One region of the Arthrobacter sp. FX8 genome, then DNA from elsewhere that is predicted to be linked to it. Evidence: riboswitches for the same ligand, from Rfam matches in the RefSeq annotation. Region 1 holds a riboswitch; the other holds the start of a gene.
The links. A riboswitch is a leader RNA that binds a small molecule or an ion and turns the genes downstream of it on or off. The one in region 1 is predicted to bind S-adenosylmethionine.
Positions count from the first base shown of each region.

Region 1 (8,192 bases):
ATGGCTGCATACCACGTAGGTGAAGTCCGGCCACCACTTCTTGGGCCGGGCCGCCTCCTCATAGCCACAGACGGCGCATTCCAGGTGCACCCACACCGGCCGCTTGCCCGTCCGGTTGGCGCGCGACTGCACCAGCCATGGCGGAGGATTGTCGAGGATGGCGCGGAGTTCGGCCTCCGTCATCCACTTCGGCAGGCCGTGGCGCTGCGCCATCTCAAGGGGAACATCAAGGGTTATTGCGGCGTCGCGTCTGCTGATCATCACCTTCCACCATACGGGAGGCCGCCAAATCGCCGGCCGGGCCCCCAACGGGAACAGCGTCGCTAGGAAGCCAGTGCACTGCCAGCGGCCGCGGCAGCAAAGCCAAGGCCCAGGTTAACCGCCACGTTCAGGGCCGCGGCGCCGAACCGTGCTTCGCTGAGCAGGCGGATGGTGGCGGTGGTCCACGAACTGAAGGTGGTAAGTCCGCCGGCCAGTCCGGTGGCCAAACCCACCTGCCATTCCGCGCCCAGTCCCAGCCCGGCGGTCAGGCCGTGTGCCAGACCGATGATGAAGCAGCCGACGACGTTGACCAGCAGGGTGGCCCAGGGCCAGTGCAACGCCGCACGGCCATCGGTGCGGACGCTGCGGATGCTGCTGTGGTGTGCGAACCAGCTGTCGATCCCGAACCGCAGCAGCGCCCCGGCCACGCCAAACACTCCCACCAGGGCTGCCGTGATCATGCCGGGCCCCGGTTCCGGGCGATGAGCCTTCCGGTGCGCCAGCCCAGGCCTGCCGCCGAAAGGCCGAGCAACAGCGACAAGCCCAGGTAAAGGAGCCATACGGGGTGCTCACCCGCGCGTGCCAACTGGCCGGAGGCGAAAATGACCGCGGAAAAGGTGGTGAAGGAACCCAGCAGGCCCGGCCCGATGCCGGCGCGCAGCCAGAAGGCCGTGTGCGGGCGTGCCATCCAGACGGTGGTCAAAGCCGCGAGGACGAAACTGCCGCTGATGTTGATGCCCAGCGTGGCCCACGGGACCGAACCGGGCGCGTCCGGAAACGCCAGGCCCAGCCCGTAGCGCAGCTCACTGCCGATCAGTCCGCCGGCGGCGACAGCCAGCCAGGCACGGGCGGTGGGCAACGCCACGTCAGAGCCCGTCCAGGGCGCAGCCGGCATGCGGCGCGTCGCTGGAGACCCAGAGCGCCGAGGCGATTTCCTCAGCGAAATCGTACTCACGGGCGCCGCCGGGACCACCGATCCGCACCACCAGGGCTCCGCCGAAAGGCCGCCGTCCCACCACCTCGACGTCCGCATCAAGGTCGATGGCCTGGGCGGCCAGGTAGCGCAGCAGTTCCGGGTTGTCGTCGCTGATCCGGGTGATCCTGCCGGTATGTCCCTGGTCCAGCTCGGCGAGGAGGTGCGCGCGCGGCATCAGCACCTGCCCGTCCGCCGTGGGGATTGGATCGCCGTGCGGGTCACGCTTCGGGTCCCCGAGCTTGGCGGCGACCCGTTCGATGAACGTGTCCGATACGGCGTGTTCGAGTTGTTCAGCCTCATCGTGGACTTCGTCCCAGCTGTATCCGAGCCGCTGGACAAGGTATGTCTCGATCAGCCGGTGGCGCCGGACCATGGACAGCGCCAGCCGCAGGCCGGCCTCGGTCAGCGTGACGGCGCTGTAGGGCTTGTGGTCCACCAGGCCCTGGTCCTTGAGTTTGCGGACCATTTCCGAAACCGAGGAATTTGCCACCCCCAGCCGCTGTGCGAGCTGGGAGGACGTGATGGGCTTGTCCTGCCATTCGGTAAAGGAATAAATGACCTTGACGTAATCCTCGATCGAGGAGGAGGGCGCGCTGGTCTTCACGAATCCAAGCCTACCGGCTCTGCAGGCGCCATACGGGATGCGCCGTCATGCCTTGACGGCCCGCCAAGCCAGGGTGAGGTAGGGAAGGTCGATTTCCTGGTCAGGGGTGTAGGCAAGGTGTTCGTGCAGGTACCAGTCCAGGTTGGCCAGGACCTTGGCCCGCGTTGACTCGCCGGCCCGGAGGTAGTAGCTGCGGGATTTAGTGAGTTCCATCAGGTCCGTGGTGTCCACTGTGTCCTGCCAGTGGGTGACATGCCCTTCGAGCCCCTGGAACTCCGGGCCGATGACGGGCTTGTGCCCCGGCCGGTAGACGTCGCCTGCGTGCATGATCCGGGAGAGCCGGTGCACCCAGGGCACTGAGGTGTCCAGCTGGTTCCACACCAGGCCGAGGGTTCCGTGCGGGCGCAGCACGCGGGCCAGTTCGGTGCTTGCCGCCAGGGCGTCGCACCAGTGCCACGCCTGGGCTACGGTGACGACGTCGAAGCTGGCGTCGGGCAGGCCTGTCGCCTCGGCAGTCCCCGGCATCGCCGTGGCAGCCGGGTAGTGTTCCGTGAGCTGGGCGAGCATGTCCGCCGAGGGGTCCACGGCCGTGACGTCCAGCCCCATGTCCAGCAGCAGCGCGGTGAACTTTCCGGTACCGGCACCAACGTCGAGGGCTTCATGGGCGTCGGCGGGCACCAGCCACCGGGCTGACTCCTCAGGGTAGCCGGGCCGGACGCGCTGGTAGTGCCTGCCGCCGTCCTGGAAGCTCTGGCCCAGTTCCCTGCGCCGCCCGTGATCAAGCTTGGGGCCACCCCGAACCACGCGTGGCCTCCTTCAGCTGACGTCCTGCGGTACCTTTCGAATTTACCGCATTCCCCTGACGCGCGGTCAGCCGGCTGAAACAGGAGTGGCGGTTTCCGGCGTCAGTCGTCGATGCAGGGCGCTGCGCCGGCTGTTCCAGGGGTGTTGGGCGCCCAGTGCGGGTAGGTGCGGGTGTCGTTGGCAGGGACCCAGCGGCCTGCGTCCACCACGTAGTCCCAGCCCAGCCCGTTGCTCCGGAGCGCCTGGATGCCGGCCAGCAGGCGCTCGGCATCTTCCAGGCGCGAACCGACGCCGAAGCTGGCGCGGAGGGAACCGGACGGCAGGCCCAGGCGCTTCAGCAGGGGATGGGCGCAGAAGCGCCCGTCACGCAGGCCCACGCCATGCTCTGCCGAAAGGTACGCCGCCACCAGTCCTGCGTCGTAACCCTCGACGGAGAAGTTGACCACCCCGATGGTGTCCGTTTCGGGGTTGGTGTCCTTGAAGATCTGGTGAACCGTGACGCCGTCGATCCGCTGGAGTCCCTCCACCAAAAAGGAGCGGATGGCGGACTCGTGGGCGTGCCAGCGTGCCTGGTCCAGGCCTGCAATGACCTGGGTGGCGCGGGCCAGCGTGGCGGCCCCCAGGACGTTCGGCGAGCCCCCTCATGGCGGGCCGGGCCGGTGGCCCAGCTGACGCCGTCGAGCCTGGCTTCCTTGACGGCGCCGCCGCCGGCGAGGTGCGGGACGCCGGCGTCCAGCCAGTCCGGGCGCCCCACCAGGACGCCGGCGCCGAAGGGCGCGTACAGCTTGTGGCCTGAGAAGGCGAGGTAGTCGACGTCATCCGCGCTGATGTCTATGCGGCGGTGCGGCGCGAGCTGGGCCGCATCCACCACGATCCGTGCGCCATGTTCGTGGGCCAGCGCGGCCAGCGCCCGGATGGGGAGGATTTCGCCGGTCACGTTGGAGGCCCCGGTGACCGCGACCAAGCTGACACCGCCCTGTCCAAGCTCGGCACGTACGGCCTCAAGGGTGCCGGTGATGGTGTCGGCGGCGACGATGCTGCGGTGCGGGACGCCCTGCCACGGCAGGAGATTGGCGTGGTGTTCGATGTCCAGGTACAGCACTTCGCCGTCGTGGCGGCCATCGGTCACGGGAAGGCAGCCGGCCAGCAGGTTCAGCGAATCCGTCGTGTTGCGGGTGAAGATGACCGAATCATCCGGGCGGCCGCCCACGAAATCCCTGACGATGCTGCGCGCGTTCTCGTACACGGAGGTGCTGATCTGGGATGCGTATCCTGCCCCGCGGTGGACGCTGGCGTAGTAGGGGAGGATCTCATTCAGGTAAGCGGACACTACGGACAGTGCCGGGGCGGAGGCGCCGTAATCGAGGTTGGCGTACCGCACGTGGCCGCCCGAAATCAGGGGCGCCTGGATTTCGGCGCCGGTGACGGCAGCGAGCGGCCGGCCGGCTGCGGCGTGGCGTGCATGGGGGACGGCAGCTTCGGCAATGACGGGCTGGGGGAGACGGTGGCAGTTGTCACAGAGACCTCACTTGGTACAGGACTCCGGCATAGTGGAATCCGCGCTTGCCGCATCCGCTCCGGACCGGCCTGGTCGTCACCCGGGGCACCCCACCGCGAATGGAGGGTTGCCGGCCAGCAAACCGGGGTTTTGCGCTGGCACTCGTGACCTGCATAAAAGCGTAGGACATGGGGCGGCCAGGACTGAAGCCGCGGCAATTGTTAAGGGCTTTGTTACGCGCCCCCGAATAAACGACGCCGGGCACCTGCCTTGGGAGGTGTCCGGCGTCGCATTATTCGTTCAAACGTGGAAAGCGCGTGAGTTACAGCAGATCGTCCAGGTACGGGTTCAATCGGTGCAGGACCTCCGAGTGCAGGATTGAGTTCGTGGCCAGGGCGTTCCCGCCGAACGGGCCGTCCTCGCCTTCCAGGGATGTGAACCGGCCGCCGGCCTCCACCACGATCGGCACCAGGGCAGCCATGTCATAGAGGTTCAGCTCGGGTTCGCAGGCGATGTCCACGGAGCCCTCGGCCACCATGCAATACGACCAGAAATCCCCGTAGGCCCGGGTCCGCCAAACGTCCTCGGTAAGGCCGAGGAACTCGTCAAGGTTTCCGCGTTCCTTCCACCCGCCCAGGCTGGAGTAGGAGAGGGAGGCGTCGGAAAGCTTCGACACGTTGGACACGCGGAGGCGGGTGGCGGCGGCAAGGGACCTGCCCATGTACGCGCCCATGCCTTTCGCCGCCCACCAGCGCTTGCCCAGGGCCGGGGCGCTGACGACGCCCACCACCGGTTCGCCCTCATCCACGAGGGCGATCAGCGTGGCCCATACGGGAACGCCGCGGACAAAGTTCTTGGTTCCGTCAATGGGGTCGATGATCCAGCGCCGGGAACCGTGGCCGGTGCTGCCGAATTCCTCGCCCAGGACGGCGTCGCGGGGGCGTGAACGGGAGAGCTGGCCCCGGATGGCTTCCTCGGCGGCCTTGTCCGCGTCGGTGACCGGCGTCAGGTCCGGCTTGGTCTCAACGTGGAGGTCCAGGGCCTTGAAGCGGCTCATGGTCTGGTCATCCACGGAGTCGGCCAGGACATGGGCCAGGCGCAGGTCATCGTTGTAGCTCGAAGCGGGTTGGATCATGGTTCCAAACTACCGTCTGTGGACGGTTCTGCCGGGAGAACGCGTCAGTTGACGCTGCCGAGCTCCTTGGTTTCCTGTGCTTCCATCCTCGGGTCCGTACCAAGCAGGCGCCGCAGCGAGGCCAGCCGGGCCGCGCCGGTGGGACCTGCGTGTCCGCCTGCCACCCAGTCGTCGAGGCCGCAGTTCACTGCGGTTGCGGTGTGCTTGCAGCCCCGTTCGCAGTTCTCGATGCCGGGGAGAGGTCCGGGAAGGAGCGCAGGATGCGGTCAGGGTCCACGTGCGCCAGGCCAAAGGAACGGATGCCGGGGGTATCGATGATCCAGCTGCCGGGAGGCGCGTCCGCCAACCGCAAGGCAAGGGCCGACGACGACGTGTGGCGGCCGCGCCCGGTCACGGCATTCACGCCGCCGGTGGCCCGCTCGGCGCCGGTCAGGGCGTTCACCATGGTGGACTTGCCGACGCCGGAGTGCCCCAGCATAACGGTGACCTTGCCATCGAGATGGTCCCGCAGCGCCGCCACTGCGGCGCTGTCCAGCCGCGCCGAGAGCCCGTCATCGGACCGGGCATCGATTCCCGACGCCTGCGCATCCGCCGTCTTGCTGATGATCACCGGGAAGTCCAGGTGCGTGTAGTTGGAAAGCAGTTCCGCGGGGTCTTTGACGTCGGCCTTGGTGACCAGCAGGATGGGTTCGATTCCGGCGTCGTATGCGGCCACGAGCGCGCGGTCGATGAACCCCGTGCGGGGTTCCGGGTTGGCGGCAGCCACCACGATCACCAGTTGGTCGGCGTTGGCCACCACCGCGCGCTCCACGGGGTCGGTGTCGTCGGCGCTGCGGCGCAGGAGGGTGTGGCGGTCCTGGATCTTCACCAGCCGGGCCAGCGTGTCCGGCGCGCCGGACACGTCCCCCACGAGCGAGACGAAGTCGCCTGCCACAACGGGCGAGCGCCGAAGTTCCCGGGCGCGCGCGGCAATGACAACGCGCTCATTCTCCGAGTCCTCGTCCACTACCGCGGTGTACCGCCCGCGGTCCACCGTGATGATCCGTCCGGTCACGGCGTCGTCGTGGCTGGGGCGGTCTTTGGTGCGCGGCCGGGAGCCCTTCTTGCTGGGACGGATCCGAACGTCCGATTCGTCCCAGGAATCAGTGCTCCGCGCCACTGCCGCGCCCTTCCGGTCCGGCGGCGGACCCTTCTCCCTGGGCCAGCATGCCGGCCCACAGCTGCGGGAAATCCGGCATGGTCTTGGCCGTGGTGCCGATGTCCTCCACCTGGACGCCTTCGACGGCGAGTCCCAGGATTGCGCCGGCCGTGGCCATGCGGTGGTCGGCGTAGCTGTGGACGACGCCGGCGTGCAGCCGGGCGGGCCGGATCACCAGGCCGTCGCTGGTTTCCTCGGCGTCGCCGCCCAGCCGGTTGATCTCCGATACCAGGGCCGCGAGCCTGTCCGTCTCGTGTCCCCTCAGGTGGGCGATGCCGCTGAGGCGGGAAGGCCCCGTGGCAAGGGCACACAGGGCCGCGACCGTGGGAGCCAGTTCACTGGTGTCCGCGAAGTTGCCGCCCTTGATCTCCGGGCCGCCGGTGACGGTCAGGACACCGTCAGCCAGGGTGACCGAGGCGCCCATGCTGGCCAGGATTCCGCGCCACAGGTCTCCCACCTGCTGCGTTTCATCAGGCCAGTTGGGAATCCGTACGGTGCCCCGCGTGGCCAGGGCCGCGGCCAGGAAGGGCCCGGCGTTGGAAAGGTCCTGTTCAATCCGCTGGTCGAAGGCGCGGATGGGTCCCGGCGCCACCACCCAGTGGTTGGGGACGGAGTCGTCCACTGAAACGCCGGCACCGCGCAGGACGGCCACTGTCATGTTGATGTGGTCCAGGCTGGGTACCGGCTTGCCCACGTGTTCCAGGTGCAGGCCGTCGTCGAACCTTGCGCCCACCAGGAGGAGGGCGGAGACGAACTGCGAGGAGGCGCTGGCATCGATCACCAGATGGCCGCCGCGGACTGCGCCGTTGCCTTCCACCACAAAGGGAGCGACGACGGCGCGCTGCCGTCTTCGGCGGAAACGGCCACGCCCAGGGCTTTGAGGGCCTCGATGATGGTTCCCATGGGGCGCTTGCGGGCGTGGGGATCGCCGTCGAACACGCTGGCTCCGTTGCGGAGCGCCGCCAGCGGCGGAACGAACCGCATGACGGTGCCGGCAAGTCCGCAGTCGATCCTGGTGTGGGACGCGGCCGCTGCCGCCGGCAGCGGAACCACCTCCAGGTCGGGCCCAAAGGCACCGTCCCCGGGCACTTCGGTGATGACGGCACCGAGCTGCCGCAGTGCGTCGACCATGAGTGCGGAGTCCCTGGAATGCAGGGGGCCCGCAGCCGGGACGGGCCGTCCGCGAGGGCTGCCAGGACCAGGTACCTGTTGGTCAGGGACTTCGATCCGGGCACCGTCACGGTGGCGTTAACGGGCCGGGACGCAAAGGGTGCGGCCCAGTGCTGGACAGGCGTTCCGGACCCGTCCCGGGTGGCAACTGCTGCGGTCATTCGTGTTTATGCTCCCGTAGCGTGTTCGACGGCGCGGCGCACGGCCTTGTCCGCCTTGTTCAGCTTCTTGGTGGTGGTCCTGCGCGCGTCGGCGGCCAGGTGCGAGGCGTTCCGACGGGCATCGGCCGCCAGGTGCTCGGCGCGCCAGGCCAGGCCGGGCTTGCCGGCGGTGTCCACGGAAGCGAGCAGGGCGCCGCCGCTCAGCGAGAGGTTCTTGAGCAGCTGGTTCCGGCGGCTTTCGCGGCCTTCCTTGCTGCTGATATCCGCGCTGCGCCATTCAACGAAGGTGTTCAGGAGCGAAATCACCGTCAACAGGCCCGCGGAGAGCCGGGAAAACTTGCCAAGGCCGAACAGGACGCCGGCCCCTACCTGGGTTCCGCCAATC
Region 1 is NZ_CP113505.1:2,080,744-2,088,935, reverse strand. Features, by position in the region: gene OUO20_RS09570 (hypothetical protein) at 1-261, opposite strand, end outside; gene OUO20_RS09565 (fluoride efflux transporter FluC) at 324-722, opposite strand; gene OUO20_RS09560 (fluoride efflux transporter FluC) at 719-1,156, opposite strand; gene OUO20_RS09555 (metal-dependent transcriptional regulator) at 1,128-1,841, opposite strand; gene OUO20_RS09550 (class I SAM-dependent methyltransferase) at 1,887-2,645, opposite strand; partial or broken gene OUO20_RS09545 (aminotransferase class V-fold PLP-dependent enzyme) at 2,747-4,163, opposite strand; SAM riboswitch class IV at 4,200-4,313, opposite strand; gene hisN (histidinol-phosphatase) at 4,466-5,278, opposite strand; partial or broken gene rsgA (ribosome small subunit-dependent GTPase A) at 5,323-6,437, opposite strand; partial or broken gene aroA (3-phosphoshikimate 1-carboxyvinyltransferase) at 6,421-7,807, opposite strand; gene OUO20_RS09525 (DoxX family protein) at 7,814-8,192, opposite strand, start outside.

Region 2 (8,192 bases), 1.3 Mb from region 1:
ACCGATCAGGACGATCACCGCGGACAGCCAGAACGCTACGCGCCAGCCCCACCCCAGGAAGGCGTCCTGGGTCAACGTGGAGGACAGGGTGAACAAGACGGCGGTGGCAAGCAGGTTTCCCAGCGGCACTGCCGACTGTGGCCAGCTGGCCCAGAAACCGCGGGATTTGCTGGGGCTGTGTTCGGCCACGAGGAGGACGGCGCCGCCCCACTCGCCGCCAACGGCAAAGCCCTGGGCGAACCGGAGGACCACCAGCAGTGCGGGAGCCCAGTAGCCGATCTGCTGGAACGTGGGCAGGCAGCCCATGAGGAAGGTGGAGACGCCTACCAGGATGATGCTCAGCTGCAGCAGCTTCTTGCGTCCGAACTTGTCGCCGAAGTGGCCAAAGACGATGCCGCCGATGGGGCGCGCCACGAAACCGACGGCATAAGTGAGGAAGGCGGCGATGATGCCATCCAGTTCTGTGCCGGCGTTGGGGAAGAAGGCCTTTCCGAACACCAGGGTGGCAGCCGAGGCGTAGAGGAAGAACTCGTACCACTCAACAACGGTTCCGGCCATGGAGGCCGTAACCACTTTCTTAAGGCCTGAAGCCTTGACGTCGGTTTCCTCTGTGCGCCTTGCGGCGGAGCTTTCCGTACTCATGCGAACTCCTTCGGCGTCGTCGTCGACACCACGGGGACCAATCAATGGCGGCCGGGTGTGATGCACACCACGAACGCACCGGATTCGATTGAGTATGGTCTGCCTGCGGTGCAACCTCAACGCCGATTAGTGCAGAAGGCATCTGCAGGAATGCACATGCGGGGCGCTAGGCCAGGAAGCTGCTCCGGAGCTGGCTGCCCAGCTGCCCGATCTCTGTCAGGAACCCGTCGTGCCCGATCGGCGCCTGGATGACGTGCACGTCCACGTCCCCCGGCAGGGCCTGGGCCAGCTCACGGGACTGCGACGGGAAATACAGCCGGTCCGAATCCACGGCGGCCACGAAGAACCTGGCGGTGGACCTGGCCAGGGTTTCGGCCAGGGTTCCGCGGCCCCGGCAGATGTCATGGCTCATCAGCGCCTCGGTGAGGGCGATATAGCTGTTGGCGTCGAAGCGCTTCACGAGCTTGCTGCCCTGGTGGTCCAGGTAGCTTTCCACCTGGTAGCGGCCGCGGGCGGCCAGAGCCTCACCCTTCAGGGGCGACTCCGGCGCCTGGGGTTCCCGGCCGAAGCGGCCTTCCAGTTCAGCCGCGGACCGGTAGGTGATGTGGGCAATGCGCCGGGCAAGTGCCAGCCCGGCTTCCGGGCAGGGGCCGCCATAGTAGTCGCCGCCGTTGAAATGTGGGTCCTGCCGGATGGCCAGGGTCTGGGCCTGCGCGAAGGCGATCTGTTCCGCCGTGCTCGCGGCACCCACGGAGATGACGGCGCAGCGCTGCACCCTCTCCGGGTAGGTCACTGCCCATTCAAGGGCGCGGGCGCCGCCCATGGATCCGCCCAGGACAGCGAACCAGCTGCTGATGCCCAGCTGGTCAGCCAGCCGGGCCTCTGCCACCGTGCTGTCCCGCAGGGTGACCAGGGGGAAGCGGGAGCCCCAGGGGGCTCCGTCCGGGGCGGCCGAGGACGGGCCCGTGGACCCGTAGCAGCCGCCCACGATGTTGACGGACACCACGAAGAACTTGTCCGTGTCCACGGGAGCGCCGGGACCGGCCAATTGTTCCCACCAGCCTTCTTCGTCCGTGTCACCGCGGGTCACGTGGGTGCTGCCGGTCAGGGCGTGCTCGATCAGGATGGCGTTGCTGGCGTCGGCGTTGAGCGTGCCCCAGGTTTCGTAGGCCAGCGTGACGTCCGGGAGGTATCCCCCGGCTTCAAGTTCCAGCCCTCCGATGGAGGCGTAGCGGACAATTCCGTGTTCGGGGATGGTGGTTCGGGCGACGGTAACCGTCATGGCAAGACCTCTTCTACGCGCTTGCCTGCCGTCGTCTGACCGGCAGGCCAGGTCCTCACCCGGGGCACCCCACCGCGGATGGAGGGTTGCCGGCCAGCAAGCCGGGGCTGTCACTGGCACTCATGACCTGGTTCGAGTGTACGAAACACCCCCGCTCCAGGCCAAGAGTGTGACTGGTTGTGACTTCCCCGCTTGCCGGCCCTCCCGGCGTCAGCCCTGGCGCGCTTTTAGCTCTGGGCGCCTTTGGCAGCGCGGAAACCCGCTTCCAGGTCGGCCAGGATGTCATCGATGTGCTCCAGGCCAACAGAGAGCCGGACCAGTCCCGGATTCACCCCGGCCACCGCTTGCTGCTCCGGCGAGAGCTGGCTGTGGGTGGTCGACGCCGGGTGGATGACCAGGGAGCGGACGTCGCCGATGTTGGCCACGTGGGAGTGCAGCTCCAGGGCGTCGACGAAGCGCTTGCCCGCCTCCGCTCCGCCGGCAAGGTTGAAGGCCACGACGGCGCCCGTTCCCTTGGGCCCGTACTTGCGGCCACGCTCGTACCAGGGGCTGGAGGGCAACCCGGCGTAGGCGACGGATTCGACGTCGTCCCGTCCTTCCAGCCAGCGCGCCACTTCCGTGGCGTTGGCAACGTGGCGTTCCACCCGCAGGCTCAGCGTCTCCAGGCCCTGGGAGATCAGGAAGGCGTTGAAGGGGAAACCGCCGAGCCAAGGTCGCGCAGCAGCTGGACGCGGGCCTTGAGGATGTAGGAGAGGTTGGCACCCAGCGCACCGTCGGCGCCTAGGTCGCGGGCGTAGACCAGGCCGTTGTAGGTGGGGTCCGGGGTGTTGAAGCCGGGGAACCGTTCAGGGTCCTTGCCGAAGTCGAATTTGCCGGAGTCCACGATCACGCCGGCAATTGCGGAGCCGTGGCCGCCCAGGTATTTGGTGGCGGAGTGGATCACGATGTCCGCACCCCACTCCAGTGGGCGGATCAGGTAGGGCGTGGACAGGGTGTTGTCCACGATCAGTGGCACGCCTGCCTGGTGGGCCACCTCGGAGATGCCTTCGATGTCCAGGACGTCCTGGCGGGGATTGGACACCACTTCACCGAAAAAGAGCTTGGTGTTCGGCTGGACGGCGTCGCGCCACTGGTCCAGGTTGTCGGGATCCTGGACGAAGGTGACCGAGATGCCGAACTTCTTCAGGGTGTGGGCGAACAGGTTGTACGTTCCGCCATAAAGGCTGGGGCTCGCCACAATATGGTCCCCCGCCTCCGCAATGTTCAGCACCGCGAACGTCTCGGCGGCCTGGCCCGAGCTCAGCAGCAAAGCGGCCAGGCCTCCCTCAAGGCTGGCGATCCGCTGTTCGACGGCATCCTGGGTGGGGTTGCCGATCCGGGTGTAGATGGGCGCAAGTTCGGCGAGGGCAAAGCGGTTGGCTGCGCTTTCGGCGCTGGGGAACACGAAGGACGTGGTCTGGTAAATGGGGAGCGCGCGGGCTCCGGTGGCACTGTCGGGCTCCTGGCCTGCATGGATCTGGCGGGTTTCGAAAGACCATCCGTTGGACATCTCAGTCTCCTATGACATGGGCCCGGAATGCGTGGGGCAGTACGGGCCGCGCTTGCTTCCGGCTCTTGCCGGACAGCCAGGTCCTCACCCGGGGCACCCCACCGCGGGTGGAGGGTTGCCGGCCAGCGAGCCGGGGCTTGGCGCTGGCGCTCATGACCTGCGCCCAGTCTAGGAACGGGGTAGTCGCCGTGGACAGCATTGTGACGAACAAGGTCGCCCTGCATGGCTTTCGAGCCGCCACAGGTGGGCCGCCCCGCACCCGGCCGGGGACGCCGCCGTCGTCCTTCTTGCCCATGTTCCCGGCCCTTTTCCCGGCCGCCTTTCCAGTAAGGGTACCCTTAGCTGAGAGCCGGATCACAAAGTGCCAAGATGTTGCCATGCGCATGGATCACGTCTCTTACGCCTGTGAACAAGATGGCCTCGCGGCCACTACCGAACGTATTTCATCTGCCCTCGGCGTTGAGGCAGTGAAGGGCGGGGTGCACCCCCGGTTCGGAACCCGGAATATGATCATCCCGCTCGCCGGGCACAAGTACCTGGAAGTCGTAGAGGTCCTGGACCACCCGGCTTCGGACAAGGCACCGTTCGGACAGGCAGTGCGTGCCCGTTCCGCGGCCGGTGGTGGCTGGATGGGCTGGTGCGTCGAAGTGGACGACCTCGCCCCGTTCGAGGCACGCCTTGGCCGCGCCGCGGTGAACGGCAACCGCAAGTTCCCGGACGGCCGGGAGCTGGTCTGGAAACAGATTGGCATCCTTGGCCTTATCGCCGATCCCCAGGTGCCGTACATGCTCAAGTGGGAAGGCGACCCGGCACTGCACCCGTCCAACGCCTACCCCAGCAATCTTAAGATGAGCTGCCTGACCATCGCCGGCTCCGCGTCCCGCGTGACCGAGTGGCTGGGTGAACCGGTGGAGAAGCCGCTTGAGGACGTTGCGGTGGAGTGGGTCGCCCCGCACGGAACTCCGGGCATCCTGTCGGTCACGTTTGAAACCGCCAACGGAGCCGTCACCATCTGACGCTCCACCCCAGCCTCCCGGAATGTCCGGGAGGGGGTTCGCCGGGCCAGTACCCGGATCAGCTTCGGCCGCCATCAGGTGGTGACAACGGCGTCACTACCCGATGGCGGCCGAATTCATTTAAGTGGCTGCTTCCTACATCGCTGCGATCCAGGTCTGAATGTCGGTGCCTCGCTGGATGATGTGGGTATGGGAATCGGCACGGATGTTGGGGTGGTTTTGGAGGGTGTTTCTGTCTCTGTTGCTGCCCTCGATGCGCTGGACCGTGAGGATCATATCCTTGCCGCCGGGACCGGTGTTGGCGCTGACGTGGATGTGCTGCAGCGGCGCTATGAGCTCCGGCTGGAACGGCTGGAGGCAGTCTCCCGGGTCGAGGCTCAGCTCGCGGCGGTGAAGGCCCGTGACGCGGCAGAAGCGGTCGAAATCCAGCAGGCACTGCTTGCCCCCGACGCCCCGGTGAATGAGCGCATGTTTTCGGAGATGTCCGCGGTGGAGGAGATCGCCGGAGTCCTTAGCATCAGTTCCGCGGCCGCGGGTGCTTTGGTGGAACAATCCCGCCGGGTGGGTTCCCTGCCGCCGCTCCTGGGCGCCCTGTCAGCCGGTGACCTGTCGTGGCAGCATGCCAGGATCGTCGCCGATGAAACCGAGGGGCTCACCCCCGACGGGGCTGCTGCCTTGGTGGCGCACTTCTTCGACCCCGACGCCCCCAACCCCGCCCGCGGCGCCGCGCCCGGCGAACTCGTCCCCGCCCGGTTCCGCGCCAAGGTCCGCGCCTGGCGGGAACGCCACCACCCCGAAACCCTCGCCAAACGCCACGCCAAAGGCGTCGCGGACCGGCGGATGGAATACACCCCGGACCGCGACGGCATGGCCTGGCTCTCGCTCTACCTCCCCGGTGACACCGCCTGCGCCATCTGGAACCGCACCACCGCCACCGCCCGCGGACTCCAGGGCCCTGACGAGCCCCGCACCCTCACCCAACTCCGCCCCGACATCGCAGCATCATTCCTCCTCGGCGCAGGAACCCCTGCGGGCGAGGCTGCCGGGAGTAGTGCGGATGTTGGACGAGCTCCCACTCCGCGGGCCGATGTCCTGGTCACCGTGCCGGTCTTCGCGCTGCTCGGGCTGACCGATGAGCCGGCGGTGCTGGACGGCCTGGGCCCGATCCCGGCGTCGATGGCACGGAGGCTTGTCGCGGACGGGGCGGAGTCGTTCTACCGGGTCCTGGTCGACCCCCGCGACGGGGCACCACTGGAGATCGGACGCACCCGCTACCGGCTCCCCGAAACCATCAAACAATGGATCCGCATGCGGGACCGGAAATGCACCTTCCCCGGCTGCAGCAACCACACCCCCGACAACCACACCGACCACCTCACCGCCTGGGAACACGGCGGCAGAACAGACATCCGGAACCTGGCCCAGCTTTGCCCCAAACATCACCGTTTGAAGCACGCCCGCGCCTGGACCCCCGACCCCGCCACCAACAACGGACCGCCCGGCTGGACCTCACCCACCGGCCGCCACTACAACCCCGAACACCACGACCCCCAACCAACCCACTGGCCGCCAGGAATAGTGCCGCTTGCCGCCGTTCCAGCCTGGCCGGAACCGGAAATGGAAGAACCGGAAGTGGAGGAACCCGACGGCGACAACCTGCTGGACCCGGAGGACCTTTTCGCTGCTGATGCCCTCTGGGACGACTTCTACGCGAAACCCTTCGTGTTGCCACCAGACCCACAAGCAGACTGGCCGTTGCTGCTGACGCTGATGTGACAGCAACAAGCATGGCTGGAGCCGCGCAGGCTGGTGTCCCGGGTCCTACCCCAACCCCATGGCTTTGCCGAACAGGCTGAAGCCAACGAAGGCCACGATATCCAGCAGGGCGTGGGCGATGACCAGTGGCATGACCCGGCGGGTCCGGGTGTACAGCCAGGCAAAGACCACGCCCATCACGGCGTTGCCAATGAAGGGACCAAAGCCTTGGTAGAGGTGGTAGCTGCCGCGCAGCACGGAGCTCGCCGCAATGGCCAGCGGCATGCTCCAGCCGAACTTGCCAAAGCGGTCCAGGAGGTAGCCCACCACAATGACTTCCTCAAGCACGGCATGCCGCATGGCGGACAGGATGAGGACAGGCACGGTCCACCAATAGGCATCCAGGGCGCTGGGGATGATGGCGGTGGTAATTCCGAGCGCCCGGCCGGCCGCATAGAGACCCAGCGAGGGTACGCCGATCAGTCCAGCCAGTCCGAGGCCCTGGAGCAGATCCCTGCCGGGCCGGGCAAAATTGAACCCCAGTTTCTGAAAGGCAGAGCGGGAGGTGCCCGCCTCGCCCGGCACTGCCTGGCGCTGGTCCGTCAGGAAGTAGAAGACCAGCAGCACGGGCACCAGCGCAAAGATGATGTCCAGCAGCTGATATGTGAGGTCGAAGTATTCGCGGGTGCTCTGGGAGCGGTTCAGGGTGGACGTGCCCTCGGCAAGCGGGGCGCGTGTCATCTTGTCCAGCAGCTGCACCACGGAGTAGACAGCCGACTGGCCCAGGGACAGGCCCAGGACGATCCATACTTCGAGCCGAAGGCGACGGCGGGAGGAACCAGCATGTTCCCATCTTGCCTTCAGTTTCTGGATCCGGCCTGATGGAGCGGCTGGTGTCCGCAGTCGTAAGCGGGCAGCGGTGCGCCGCCGGAGGAGCCCGGTGCCGACTGTTCGGGTCAGGCGGGCGCGACAATCACTTCCGTGCCGTTGGCTTCAAAGGCAGCCTTGTCGCGGGGCGAGATGCCGGCATCGGTGATCAGCCGGGTGAAGTTGTAGCCGTCCATGGTGGCGAAGGCCCGCACGCCCACTTTGGAGGAATCGGCCAGGACGTAGGACACCCTGGCCCTGCTGGCCAGCAGCGCATTGACGGAGGCCTCCCCTCCCCCGTGTTGGTGGGCCCGACTTCGGGATCGATGCCGTTGACGCCGATGAAGGCGATGTCCAGCACCACCTTCTGCATGATGATGTCCGTATAGGGCCCCACCAGTTCATAGGACCGCGGGTTGAGGATTCCACCGGTCACCATCACCTTGATGTTGGGCCGTACGGCCAACTGGCCCGCGATGTTGATGGCGTTGGTAACCACGGTGAGGGTGGGCTGGTTGGAGGGGGCGTTCAGGTCTTCCCGGGTGGCCAGGATCTGGGCGAGCGCTGTGCTGGTGGTCCCTCCGCACAGGCCAATCACAGCGCCGGGCCGGATCAGCGCCGAGGCGCACTGCGCGATTTGTTCCTTGGCTTCGGCGTGGTCGTCGCGGTTGTAGCGGCCGGGGAGGTCGTAGGCCAGGGCACCGGTGGTGGCGCCGCCGCGGGTACGCGTCAGCAGCCGGCGTTTGGCGAGGCTGTCCAGGTCACGCCGAGCGGTGGCCGGGGATACGTTGAGGGTGCTGACAATCTCGTCGACCTCCACCTGGCCGGTTCTGGCCAGCAGGTCAAGAATCGCGGTCAGCCGGTCAGTGCGCGTCATGCAAGCGGGGCCTTTCCGTACATCAGCCACCACGATCGATGACGTTTCCTGATTATAACTCAAGGAAAACAGTCAGGAACAATCAAAAAACGGTATGGACCTACCGCTCCCTGGCTCCGGCCCGCCACACAGCGTACGTCAATGGCATGCCGGGACGGTAAGCGAGATGCGTTGCGGACGGGGCGTTGAGCAGGTGCAGGTCGG
Region 2 is NZ_CP113505.1:768,016-776,207, reverse strand. Features, by position in the region: gene OUO20_RS03490 (MFS transporter) at 1-642, opposite strand, end outside; gene metX (homoserine O-acetyltransferase MetX) at 809-1,924, opposite strand; SAM riboswitch class IV at 1,937-2,052, opposite strand; partial or broken gene OUO20_RS03480 (bifunctional o-acetylhomoserine/o-acetylserine sulfhydrylase) at 2,152-3,473, opposite strand; SAM riboswitch class IV at 3,517-3,631, opposite strand; gene OUO20_RS03475 (VOC family protein) at 3,851-4,489, shown strand; gene OUO20_RS03470 (HNH endonuclease signature motif containing protein) at 4,679-6,265, shown strand; gene OUO20_RS03465 (CPBP family intramembrane glutamic endopeptidase) at 6,311-7,006, opposite strand; partial or broken gene OUO20_RS03460 (DeoR/GlpR family DNA-binding transcription regulator) at 7,201-7,988, opposite strand; gene OUO20_RS03455 (amidohydrolase family protein) at 8,089-8,192, opposite strand, start outside.
Region 2: another riboswitch for S-adenosylmethionine. It lies ahead of OUO20_RS03480 (bifunctional o-acetylhomoserine/o-acetylserine sulfhydrylase); the one in region 1 lies ahead of OUO20_RS09545 (aminotransferase class V-fold PLP-dependent enzyme).